Regions from separate parts of the Marinobacter sp. M1C genome, predicted to be linked through region 3. Evidence: predicted binding sites of a transcription regulator. Region 3 holds the regulator's gene; each other region holds the start of a gene.
What was found. The regulator sigma-54, encoded in region 3, starts transcription at its own class of promoters, with help from an activator protein. The targets are predictions, from matches to a motif close to ANTGGCATNNANNTTGCTNT.
Positions count from the first base shown of each region.

Region 1 (4,162 bases), 1.1 Mb from region 3:
GTTGCGACATTTTACGGTCTGCAAACTCAGGCAACAAAATAGCCTGTAAAATGCGGAACGGGTGATTATCACGAAACCATAAGGTTTCGTTGGTGGTCATAGCATCAATAACCACTTCACTCAAATTATTGCGGCCTGGACGCTTCAGGCGATCAAGTAACTCGCCAAGAGAGCCAAGCTGATTGTCTTCCAGAATCCGGCGCAGCCGGCTCTTCACCAGATACTGTTTATTGTCGCCCAGCAGAATGCCCGATGCGTTTTGTAAAAAGGTCTTGAACGCCGCGTATTCCTGAGGAGTGATTTCAGATTTCATGCATTCTCGATTCTGACAGCCTGTGAAGTAACACGTTTATTTTCCATCAATAATATCCATAACCCGCTCGGCCAGTTCGTCTGGGCTGAATTTCGCCATAAAATCGTCTGCCCCCACTTTCTGAACCATCGCTTTGTTAAACACGCCGCTCAGGGAAGTATGCAGCATAATAAACAGTTCGCTAATCAGCGGATTTTCCTTGCAGCGCGCAACCAGTGTATAGCCGTCCATTTCAGGCATTTCAACGTCGGAAATCATCATCGAGTGATGGTCCGTCGCTTTGGAACCGTCGGCGGTGATCTCCGTCAGATAGTCCAGAGCCTGCTTGCCATCATTATGGGCAACAACGTCCATACCTATGGCTTTCAAACAACGTTCAATCTGCCGCCGGGCCACATTCGAGTCGTCCACCACCAACACCGGAAGATGGCCTTGTACCCGCCCTGCACTGCGGCTGAGAATGTCTTCGCCAACGTTTTCCTTTAACGGAGCCACTTCCGAAAGAACCTTCTCTACATCAATGATTTCAACCAGTTTGTCGTCAATTTTTGTGACGGCTGTCAGGTATACATCGCGGCCTGCGCCTTTAGGCGGTGGCAGAATATCTTCCCAGTTCATATTCACAATGCCTTCCACGCCACTCACCAGAAAGCCTTGGGTTTTGCGATTGTACTCGGTAATGATCACAAAACTGGTGACCAGATCTTCTTGAGGAATGGCCGGCATACCAATCGCCATCGCCAAATCAATAATCGGAATAGTCGCGCCGCGTGTGTAGGCCACGCCGCGAACCACCGGTAGGCTGCTGGGAATGCTGAACAGCTTAGGGCACTGCAATACCTCTTTTACCTTGAACACGTTAATGCCATAAACCTGGCGCCCGCGGAGCCGAAACAATAGCAACTCCAGCCGGTTTTTTCCGACCAACTGCGTACGCTGGTTCACGCTGTCCAATACACCTGCCATAGTTCTTTCTCCCGACGGCCGGGCTAACCGGCACAGTTTTTGCTTTCTCAAGTGTCTTGAAAGAGCAATTTTTCTCACATGCGCCAAAATATCGCTATCGCATGTCAGGTTTAACGGCCAGTGCCCGCAAATCGTGATGCCACCGGAATGAATTTTTCGCAGCACAACCGGCTTTACCAACACATCGGCAAAACAGGACGCTTTCATATATATGCGCAAACACACTCTTGTCACTGCCCTTCTCGGCCTATGCCTAAGCCCGTTTGCACTGGCAAACTCTACCGCACATGACATTCACACTGCGGCTAATCTGTTTTTGCAACAGTTTGCCACAGAACAGGCCGCTGCAGGCTATGAAGTCAGCTATGAAAGTGCAAAACCCGACCCCAGATTGTCATTGGCTGCCTGCAGTGGTCCGCTGAGCGTTCATTTCAGCGGTGACCCTTGGAAATCCGGCCAGCCCTCTATGTTAATCGAGTGCAGCGGCGAGCGACCATGGCGCATGTATCTGGGTGCTACCGTAGACATTCGGGGACCGGCTTTGGTGGCTAGCCGCCCACTCGCCCGCGGCGAGCGCCTTCGCGCCGATATGTTAAGCCAGCAGACCGTTGTGGTGAATGCCAGCCGCCGTGGAACCATTGCTGAAGCGCAGTTAATCATCGGTATGGAAGTTCGTCGGTCCATTAACAGTGGCTCGCTGATCACCCCGGATCTACTTTCGGCACCCGATGCCGTGGAGCGTGGCGACCATGTTATGATCACCGCCAGCAGCGGCTCTTTTACCGTACGTTCGCGCGGGAAGGCCCTGGCCAATGCGGCGATTGGTGAGCAGGTGCTGGTAGAAAATCTTCAGTCTTTACGGACCATCAAAGGCCGAGTGACCGCGCCCGGCCAAGTGCTGATTCCGATGTAACAAACGAACGAAAAACCAGGCGACGCTGTCCGGCACTTTTTTGCCGTTTACATTGCGTAAGCCCGTGCCGCGAAAACACAAGCGGCAAAAACTAACCGGCTATTTTTTTGTAAAAATATGTTAAAGCTTTTTTGACCGCCGCCGTTACTCAGTCATAGACCATATTTTGCGCCTCGATCGGCGCCGCAACCAATACAGCAGGTACTAACATGTCCGTTGACTTCAATGGAATCAACCAAAGCCAAATCAACACCCAGCGCCCCACTGCCGACAAAGCCGGCAACGCGGCCAAAACCGCAACGGTGGAGCAGGCCACGGCCCAAAGCACGCAGGCCCGCGGTGAGAGTGTTAATTTGAGCAGTCAGGCCCGCGATCTCAAACAGCTAGAACAAAAGCTGGGCGACTTCCCGGAAATGGACGATGAGCGGATCGCTCAGATTCGCAGTGCTCTGGAAGACGGCAGTTACAAGGTAGACGCTCAACAATTGGCCCAGAAAATGCTTGATATGGATAAAAGCATATTTGGATGAATAAATTATGGCCGCTATTGATGATCTGAAAAACCTTCTTGCGCAAGATATCCGCCAGTTGTCTGCTATGGCGGATCTTTTGCGCGCTGAAAAAGAACTGCTGTCTACCTCTGACATGAAGCAGCTGCAAGCACTGACTGATGAAAAAAACGCTCAGCTAGAGCAAATTCGCGAACGCGCCAAACTCAAAATTCACGCTCTGGTTGCTATGGGCTTTCGTCCTGAGAGCGGTAATCCTTCCCGCTTTATTGCCGCCGCTGGACTAACTGAACTTCACCAACTCTGGCAACAGGCCGATCAGGCACTGACCCAGTGCCAGCAGCTGAATCAAAACAACGGCCGGGTAATGGCTCATATGCAAAAACGCCTGGCCAGATTAAGTGATATAGTGCGCGGTTCCAGCAGCCGGCAGAAACTCTACGGTGCTGGTGGCCAGCATACGGCGGTGTCATCCAGTACTATTCTGGCCAGCGCCTGAGGCGCCAGTGATCTGTTGCGCTTTGCTGCCGTCTTTTAATCATATTTTCAATCCCAATCTGCCAAGGTAGCCAGAGTATGCCCGCTGTAAAACGTTTTCTTTCCGCATTTTGCTTTTCCGTTCTGACCGCATCTGTCGCAATGTCCGGCACCGCCAATGCTGACGACAGCGCCAGCGACCTCGGCACTCAGGATTTGGTAAAAGTAGACGTGATAACCTCCGAAGGCCGTTTTACGATTCAACTCAGGCCAGACGTTGCACCGGAAACCGTGGCTAATTTTATGGATTACATGCGTTCGGGTTATTACGAAGGCACCGTATTTCATCGGGTGATTCCGGGATTTATGATTCAAGGCGGCGGTTTCACTGAACAGCTGCAGCGCAAGCAAACCAGCCCGCCCATCCGCAACGAAGCCACTCTCTCTCTGCCAAACCTGCGTGGTACCCTCGCCATGGCGCGGACGAATGCGCCAGATTCGGCTACGGCCCAATTTTTTGTCAACTTGATCGATAACGACTTCCTTAACCCCAACTCGCGCGGTGCAGGTTACGCGGTGTTTGGCAAGGTTGTTTCCGGCATGGACGTGGTTGACGCCATAGCCACTTTACAAACCGGGCCACGCCAAGGCATGAATGATGTTCCGCTTCAGACGATTAGGATTGAAAGCATGTCGATTGTTGATTCCAGTGATCAATGATCGGGCCGGCCCTTGCTCACGCTGAAGTAACCTGGCTGGGGAGTGGCAGGCTTTACTTAAACGGCGCCAGTAACCGGATTTATGACGAGCTCAGTCTGGAGAAAATACAGATACAGCACGTTGAGCGAGTCACCCACTCTCAGCAGACGGTTTTTGCCGCGGGCGAATTCGACCTCGGGCTGAACTTTCTGGCCTGCTGGCAGAACTGGATGGCTCAACGCCCTGAGCCCGGCAATGTTCTGCATTTTATTGCCCACCAGCAAC
Region 1 covers NZ_CP092289.1:2,035,430-2,039,591, reverse strand. The annotation lists gene MIH19_RS09705 (protein-glutamate O-methyltransferase CheR) at 1-313, opposite strand, end outside; gene MIH19_RS09700 (chemotaxis protein CheV) at 350-1,279, opposite strand; gene flgA (flagellar basal body P-ring formation chaperone FlgA) at 1,491-2,192, shown strand; gene flgM (flagellar biosynthesis anti-sigma factor FlgM) at 2,402-2,722, shown strand; gene MIH19_RS09685 (flagellar protein FlgN) at 2,730-3,200, shown strand; gene MIH19_RS09680 (peptidylprolyl isomerase) at 3,278-3,898, shown strand; gene mnmC (FAD-dependent 5-carboxymethylaminomethyl-2-thiouridine(34) oxidoreductase MnmC) at 3,895-4,162, shown strand, end outside.
Region 1: the regulator sigma-54 is predicted to act here: its motif matches at 1,306-1,325, upstream of flgA (flagellar basal body P-ring formation chaperone FlgA).

Region 2 (4,162 bases), 2.2 Mb from region 3:
TCTCCATATTATGCGTGCTTTGGCGCTCGCCAAAAGGTGCTAATCGACGCTCCCAACAGGTCGCTTCCAGATCAACAACTAATACCGGAGTTTCATAGGCGAAAGTCATTTTTGATAACTCTGGATCATAACCGACTCGTTTTATTTTGCGGCTCCATCAGACTGCCTGCTTTTTAGCTCCCGCACCATACCTAGTTCTGTGCGGGAGTTGGCGCTGTAGAACCAGTTCAGAGCATGAACTCTGTTGCCTGAGGCACAGATTTTGTTGCCGCTGGAGAGAAACAGTGCGGATTTTTTGTATAGAACCGGTTCCAAACCCCGCAAAAGCTCCATCAAACTGCCTGCTTTTTAGCTCCCGCACCATACCTAGTTCTGTGCGGGAGTTAGAATTACGAAACCAGATTAGAGCATAGAAAATGTTGCTGCTGAGCAAAGCACGAACCGGATTCAGATAACAGGTGCTGAAAGGTTTAAGTATGGTTCAGGTGCCGCCGTATAAACGTACTTTGCTTCCAGTTTGGTTCGTGACGGATGCTACAGGCAACACTTGGTTGGCCACAGGCAATGTAGACTGCACATTGCTAAAGCGAGAATCAAAAATATAACGTAACTCTATGTTTTATCGAGGAAAAACCATAATTAGTGGGCTAGACGAGAGACGGAGTTGAGAGACCTGGACGGGAGAAGACATATCCACAGGGAGCGAAATTTTTACTGATTGAGTTCTTTTTTTATTGAAAAATTACGTACTTATAGCGTTTTAAAATCTTGTTTTAAATGGTTTTTTTATCGATTCAGCAATGGTTAAACCGTCAGAGCCAAAGAGCGAACCATAGACGTCAATGGTCGAACCATGAGAGCGAAAACGGTTAGAATTACGGAACCAGGTCAGAGCATAGAAAATGTTGCCCTAGCATGAACTCTGTTGCCTGAGGCACAGATTTTGTTGCCGCTGGAGAGAAACAGTGAAGCGTAATTCGGCTTAAAGTTATCCCCAAAATTTGGGGAAAAGCCTGTGGTTAAAGCTGTTTTTCGTAGGTCTTTCCCCTCCGCTCCGGCAGACACGCTGAGTCGGTCAAAAAACAAACAAAGTGGCTTTACCCGCCCCGCGTCTACTGCTGACAACAGGTGTTATGGTAAACAGGCTATCTCCCAATGAACATAAGATCCGTTACCCGCAGTGAAGGATACCCTTAAAACACTGCGGGGGATTAGTTGACCATTACCGTAAGAGCGAACAGTTATAAAGGTTTATTAAAGGCTCTTGGGCCATCCGGTGTTTCCGCCCTTCTGGGAAGCGAAAGCACCCTCAGCCGGAAGGTGGTGCAAAGCAAAGGCTTCGCCTATCGAATGAACGCGTCGGAACTCAAGGCTGAATTCAACAACAATGCCCAGATCTCCATTTCTCTCCGATTTTCTTTTTGGGAGTGCCTGTTCAGCTTCGGTTAATCGGTTCGCGATCGGTTCGCCGGGACATTCAGTTCGCTGTCCGGGGTTCGGGGCCCAGCTCAATGCAGGTGCATCATTAAAAACGTCAGAATCGTTTACACGTTATTAATTTTAAGTAAGGTCGTAAGTTTCTTATCTTTTGACTCTTAAATGTTTTTTACTAGTTGGCCAAAATATTGCCTATTATCCCATGCTTGGGAAGTATGGATGACTATCAAATGGAGTTATGTATGAAAAAAATCATATCCGGTCTTTTTCTGACGGGATTTATGGCGGGAGCTCAAGCTGGTCCGATTGTTACCGCAGACTATACGGAGCTAGGCGGTAATCGCTGGCAAGCCGACTACATTCTCAGCAATCCGGTCGGCTCTCCGTTTGATATCAATTATTTTACGATCGATTACGTAGCCGAAGCCTATACTAACTTTACGCTGATTAATTCTGTGCAGGGATGGGACAGCTTTGTAGCTGAAGCCATTCCAGCATTTGGCTTTGGCGGGCTCTTTGACGCTTTCGCGTTGGATAACGCTGCCATACTGGCACCAGGCCAGAGCACAGGTTTTTTCTCTGTCGAGTTTGACTATTTCGGCAATGACAATCTCTCGGGCCAGCAGTATTCCGTGCTGGATCCCTCATCTTTTGAGTCCCTCGCCTCAGGCGCGATCAATCAACATAGCATTTCCGTTCCTGAGCCTAGTTCCCTGACCTTGCTAGTTGTCGGTATGGGGCTGGTTTGCTGGCGAAGAAGACTTGCTCAATTTGCTTGCGCCAAGGGGGTAAGACGGTGAAAAGCGCCCGGTTTCGTTTCTTAGTCGCAATAGCAACTCTGGCTTCGGGGGGATTAGCTCAAGCTGCCCCACTATCGGAAATAGAAGTCACCCAAATCCTCAACGTAGATACTCAGCAAATCTCACGCACCGTCTATGAGATCAGCTATCGTGTCTCGGTCGCAAGCAGCTACGACCATACCGTGACCGGACTCACCGGTACCATCACATCCGTCAGCACCGGTGTTGAGGTCCTAGATAGAACGGTGCACTTTGATGACATTGCAGCTGTCGGCAGCCAGCAGAGCCGGGACGCGATCCTTATTCGGCTGAACCGGCGAACACCTTTTAGTATGGACATGCTTCAGTGGTCGTTTGACGGCGAACTGGTACAGAACGGACTGCCGCCCGACCCAGGCAGCGCCGGCCGAGAGACTCTGGGAGGCATCGATAGCGACAAAGACGGCGTGAGAGATGACCTTCAGCGGAAAATCCTTGAGCAGAACCTTGACGAAGAGAAGACAAAAGCACTGATCCAGTACGCGATAGCACTCCAAGAAGCGATGCGCATTGGTGCTGCCGATCCCGCTAACGAATTACAACCGGTTGCTAAGTCGATCGTCGACTCGGTCGACTGTCTATACGCCCGGTTCGATGATGACGCCCGCGAGCAGGTGAAAGCCGTTGAGCGTCTCGCCATCAATACCGACGAGCGCTACCACGCTTACAACATCTTCAATGACCGTCTCTCCGGCCAGTTTTTTGGCGGAAACAGAGAGAATCAAGACGGCTGCCAACCTTAAAAGGAGAAAGGTTGTGTTAAGAAACAGCAAGGTAGAAGTGTTACTGGCATTGGTTATCGGACTGTGCTCCTTCGGCGCATCAGCCGAGCAAGATCTTTCCTGCGGTCAGACGACCACCAAGATTTACTTTGGCAATGGCGTGGATAACTCTCTGGCTGACGCGACAAGCTCAAAACAGGAACTAAAACGAGCGTACCTGAGTCAGTTGGAAAACACTTATCCCGAAGAGACTTTCGAATTCCAGTTGGCTTATAACCGCTCTGAGGGCGTGATGAATGACGTTTTGGAGGTTTTTCAGCAGAAGCTTTCCGAGAATGGCGACTGGCTCGACTGGTCTGCTGCAGAGTACCTCTCAGCCCTGAACATGCTGAGAAAGGTGCAACTCCCATATGAACATCCCTCGATCGAGATCTTTGCCGGCATTCTAGAAGAAATGTATGCGGTGGCGGTCGTCCGGGAGGCGAGTCTGTCAGAGCACGTCCAGAAGTACCAGGGGGACCTCCAAGCCGGGCACCGAGTCATCATCTTCGCCCACAGCCAAGGCAACTTGTTTGCGAACTCCGCTGTGCAAACAGTGGCGGGAATTGAGCCAGATAAAAAGAACAGTATCAGAGTCATCGGCGTTGCCAGTCCTGCCGCCTCAACGGTTAGCCCTAACAACTACTGGACGGCTTATGACGACCGGGTCATTAATCTTGCCCGATCTTTTTCTCTGGTCGGCGTCCTACCCGGCAATGTCGACAATGATCCTGGGATCTTCAACGATCGGCGCGACATCCTGAATCATAGCTTCTATGAGTCCTACTTTGACTCCACTTTAGTCAGCCGTGGGTACTTTAATCAAGAGTTTGCCGGCTTAGTTGCGACCATGCCGTTTCCTGAAGTTGAAGCGGGCGATGGCGCTATACGGGTAACTCTGAAGTGGGGCGGTCAGCCGGATGTCGATCTTCACGTTTACGAACCAAACGGCACTCACGTCTATTACTCAAATCGCAGAGGCCTAAGCGGATTCCTAGATGTGGACGATACGAACGGCTATGGCCCCGAAAACTATTTTGTGAGCTGCGAATCCCTGGAGACAGGGACATACCGTATCGGCGTCAACTACTATTACGGGCAAGCTCCAGAAGTTGCACAGGTACA
Region 2 covers NZ_CP092289.1:549,788-553,949, forward strand. The annotation lists gene MIH19_RS02585 (3'-5' exonuclease) at 1-109, opposite strand, end outside; gene MIH19_RS02590 (hypothetical protein) at 1,216-1,449, shown strand; gene MIH19_RS02595 (PEP-CTERM sorting domain-containing protein) at 1,680-2,237, shown strand; gene MIH19_RS02600 (hypothetical protein) at 2,234-3,019, shown strand; gene MIH19_RS02605 (hypothetical protein) at 3,033-4,162, shown strand, end outside.
Region 2: the regulator sigma-54 is predicted to act here: its motif matches at 1,613-1,632, upstream of MIH19_RS02595 (PEP-CTERM sorting domain-containing protein).

Region 3 (4,162 bases):
TTTGACCATGTCCCGCAAATCATACATGCCCATGCCAGTGGTGTTTATGTAAAGGTCAGCCAGATTCGACAAGGGTTCCAGCAGTTTTTTTTCTGAGCTAATGGCTTCGCGCAATGACGTGTGATCGTCGCTCAGTGGGTGCTTGCGTCGGGTAGCATGAAAGCGTTGCAGCAGAGATTGCTCGTCGGCGTCTAAAAATATGATTTCAGTGCTGACGCCGGTGTCCTTCAGGCGTCCGTGAATATCTTCGAAATTGGCCAGTTCACCGGACAGGTTGCGCGCGTCTATACTCACCGCCATTTTGTGCAGGCGGCCGGCAGGCTCTTGTGCGGCAGCTTCTTTGGTCAGCGGGAACAGAAGGCCAATGGGTAAGTTGTCGATGCAGTAGAAACCCAGATCTTCAAGAACGTGCAACGCGGTACTTTTACCCGATCCGGAGCGGCCGCTAACAATAATCAGTTTCATCGTTAATACCCCTTTGAGTGCGAACGGTCGAAGTGGATCCGGTCAAGACAGATTAGCGTCCCGAGGTCATACGTTGAAATAGGGTAATGGCATCTTCCGACTGGCGCAGACGGTCACAAAAAGCCCGGTCGTTGAATTTTTCTGCAAGCTGGCTAAGCAGCTCAAGATGCTCGCTGGTGGCTTCTTTTGGCACAACCAGAGCAAAAACTAAATCCACCGGCTGGTTGTCAATGGCATCGAAGTCCACGCTTTCGCTGAGGGTGATGAGAAGGCCAATAACGTGCTCCAGGCCTTCCAGGCGGCAGTGGGGAATAGCGATGCCTTGGCCGATTCCGGTAGACCCCAGGCGCTCGCGGGCAATCAGATTGCTGAATATCTGAGTGTTGCCCAAGGTGGCGTTATGCAGGTGAATTTGCTCTGCAATAAACTCAAGAACCCTTTTCTTGCTGGACGCTGGCACGTTACAAAGTGTCAGTTCCGGGGCAAGGATGGTTTCTATAGTCAGGGATGTCTCGCTCATGGGTCGACGGTACTTCCATTAAAAAAAAGGCTGCGGCATGGTGCCATGCCGCAGCGCGTGAAGCGTTTACGCGTTGTATCCGGTGTTAGTTACCATGCATCCGGGATACTTGCTTTTCTTTGTACTTGAGGATCTGGCGGTCCAGTTTGTCCACCAGAGCGTCAATCGCTGCGTACATGTCTTCATTTTCGGCCTTAGCGTGCAATTCGCCACCGCTTATATTTACGGTAGCTTCGGCTATCTGGCGCAATTTTTCCACCTGCAGAGTCACATTGGTGTTACTAATCTGGTCGAAGTGGCGCTCCAAGCGCTGGAACTTTTCGTTCACGTACTCTTTGAGTGCTTCGGTCAGTTCGACATGATGGCCAGAAATATTGAGTTGCATAGGCTTCTCCTGCTATTGCATCGGTGTTGTTACATTGGTGCTGCTACACCAGTCGCTTTCTTTCGTTCGATGGAGGTATTTGTAGTGCCTCCCGGTATTTGGCCACGGTACGCCGTGCCACTTGGATTCCCTGTTCCCCAAGCATGGCGGCAATCTTGCTGTCGCTCAACGGTTTTTTGGAGGTTTCAACGGCTATCAGTTTTTTTATCATGGCGCGGATGGCAGTTGAAGAACATTCTCCGCCAGCATCGGTGCTGACATGGCTGGAGAAAAAATATTTGAGTTCAAAAATGCCGCGAGGTGTATGCATGAATTTCTGGGTGGTTACCCGGGAGATGGTAGATTCATGCATTTCTACGGCTTGGGCGATTTCCGAGAGGATCAACGGCTTCATGGCTTCTTCCCCCTGGTCTAGAAAACCCTGTTGATATTCCACAATACGGGTAGCCACTTTTAGCAGCGTTTCGTTGCGACTTTGCAGGCTTTTAATGAACCATTTAGCCTCTTGCAACTGATCGCGCATGTAGGTGTTATCAGCGCTGCTATCAGCGCGCTTTATCAATGAAGCATAGCTGGCATTGACGCGAATGCGCGGTGCAATTTCTGGGTTCAGCTCTACCCGCCAGCGCTCGTTGCGCTTGTACACAATCACGTCTGGAATCACGTAGTCCGGTTCGGTTCGGTCAATCACATCGCCGGGGCGCGGGTTCAGGCTGGTAATCAGCGCCAGTACGTGTTTTAGCTGATCTTCTTTTAAGCGGCTACGACGCAGCAGTTGGGCGTAGTCACGGTTGCCCAGCAGGCTGATGTAGTGGGTGATGACCATGCGCGCCTGAGAAACCCAAGGGGTGTCTGGTGACATCTGGTTCAGTTGGATTAGCAGGCATTCCTGCAAGTTGCGGCCAAACACACCGGGTGGGTCAAAAAACTGTAGGCGTCTTAGTACCGCTTCAAGTTCATCCAGTTCCAGCGGGTCGTCGTCTTGTTCGTCCTGCAGGCCGGTATAAATCTCGGCCAGCGAGCTGGTCAGGTAGCCGCGCTCGTCAACGGCGTCCATCAGGGCGTGAGCAACGGCGCGGTCGCGGTCCGTCATGGTGGTCAGGTTAAGCTGCCACTCCAGGTGATCGCGCAGGGTTTCAGCGGGCGAGTTGCGAGTTTCAAAATCGTAGTCGTTATCGTCGCCATTGCTGCTGGCCGGTGCCGGCGCCGATTGGTATACGTCGTCCCAAGCCGTATCCACTGGTAGGTCGTCTGGCAGGGTATCGGGGATTTCGTTTTCGCTGGCCCAGTCGGGACCATTTTCGTTTTCGTCCCAGTCTTTGCTGGTGTCCACCGAGGCATCTGTTGCGCTGGAGTCCGTATTTTGATCGCTGTTGGTGTCAGCGTGCGTGGATTCCTCATCGCCGTGATCGTCGTCTTCCGGTGCTTCCAACATGGGGTTGGATTCCAGTGCCTGCTGAATTTCCTGTTGCAAGTCGAGGGTAGAAAGCTGTAGCAGGCGAATCGCCTGCTGGAGCTGGGGCGTCATGGTCAGGCTCTGGCCCAGCTTGAGCTGCAAAGAAGCTTTCATCACCATTCTTGGGAATCCATTACTCGATCGGTTGGCGCGTGGCAGCCACCGAAAAAAGGTTGGCTAACCGGGGTTTGCGTTCACAAGCAAATTCTCTGCCGAGTCTACTAGAGTTCGCCGGGGAATCAACCGATTCACCTTTGGCGATGTCATCGCATGCCCACTTTTAAGGTTTATTACAGCCGGAATTCGTTGCCCAGGTAGACCTCTTTGACCTGTTGATTGGCAAAGATTTCGGCGGAGCTGCCGGAGGCAATAATATGGCCCCCGGATACAATGTAGGCGTTTTCGCAGATGTCCAGGGTGTCGCGCACGTTGTGGTCGGTGATCAGTACGCCTATGCCTTTGTCGCGTAGGTGGCGAATGATTTGCTTGATGTCGCTAACCGAGATTGGGTCCACCCCGGCGAAGGGTTCGTCCAGCAGAATAAAAGCGGGCTCCATAGCCAGTGCGCGAGCAATTTCTACCCGGCGGCGCTCGCCCCCAGACAAGGCCATACCCATACTGTCGCGGATGTGATTGATGTGAAACTCGGCTAGCAATTCCTCTAACTTCGCTTCGCGTTCCGCCCGTTTCATATTTTTACGGGTTTCCAGAATGGCAATGATATTGTCGCGCACGGTGAGCTTGCGAAACACCGAGGCTTCCTGGGGTAGGTAGCCAATGCCTTTGCGGGCACGGCCGTGCATGGGCAGCGGGGTGATGTCCTGGTTATCAATCGTAATGCGGCCGTGGTCAGCCTGCACCAACCCGACAATCATATAAAAGCAGGTGGTTTTGCCAGCACCGTTAGGGCCTAGCAGTCCGACGATTTCGCCGCTGCGAATTTCCAGCGACACGTCAATCACCACTTTTTTCTGTTTGTAGCTTTTTGCCAGATTACTGGCTCTGAGAACGGCCATCGGATTCCTGTGTGCTGCGCGGCTGGATCGTCATTTCTACCCGGCCTGACCCGGAGCCTGCTTCGGTGCTGCCTTGGGCAGTGACGACGCGGTTCACGGTGTCGTAAAGAATCAGTTCACCGCGAAAAATATTGCCAGTTTGCATGATCACTGCGTCGCGTTCAAAGGTCAGCTGCTTCTCGGCAGCAGACCAGGTTATGGTGAGGGCTTTTGCGTCGGTTTCCCCTTTTCCGTTGGCCGTGGGCTGAACGTAGTGGGCCGGGGTGCCGGTGGCTTTAATGCGGTTAAGCCCATTTATGTCGCGGTAGAGCACCACCTCT
Region 3 covers NZ_CP092289.1:3,133,853-3,138,014, reverse strand. The annotation lists gene rapZ (RNase adapter RapZ) at 1-465, opposite strand, end outside; gene ptsN (PTS IIA-like nitrogen regulatory protein PtsN) at 518-985, opposite strand; gene hpf (ribosome hibernation promoting factor) at 1,071-1,370, opposite strand; gene MIH19_RS14700 (RNA polymerase factor sigma-54) at 1,414-2,946, opposite strand; gene lptB (LPS export ABC transporter ATP-binding protein) at 3,117-3,842, opposite strand; gene lptA (lipopolysaccharide transport periplasmic protein LptA) at 3,820-4,162, opposite strand, start outside.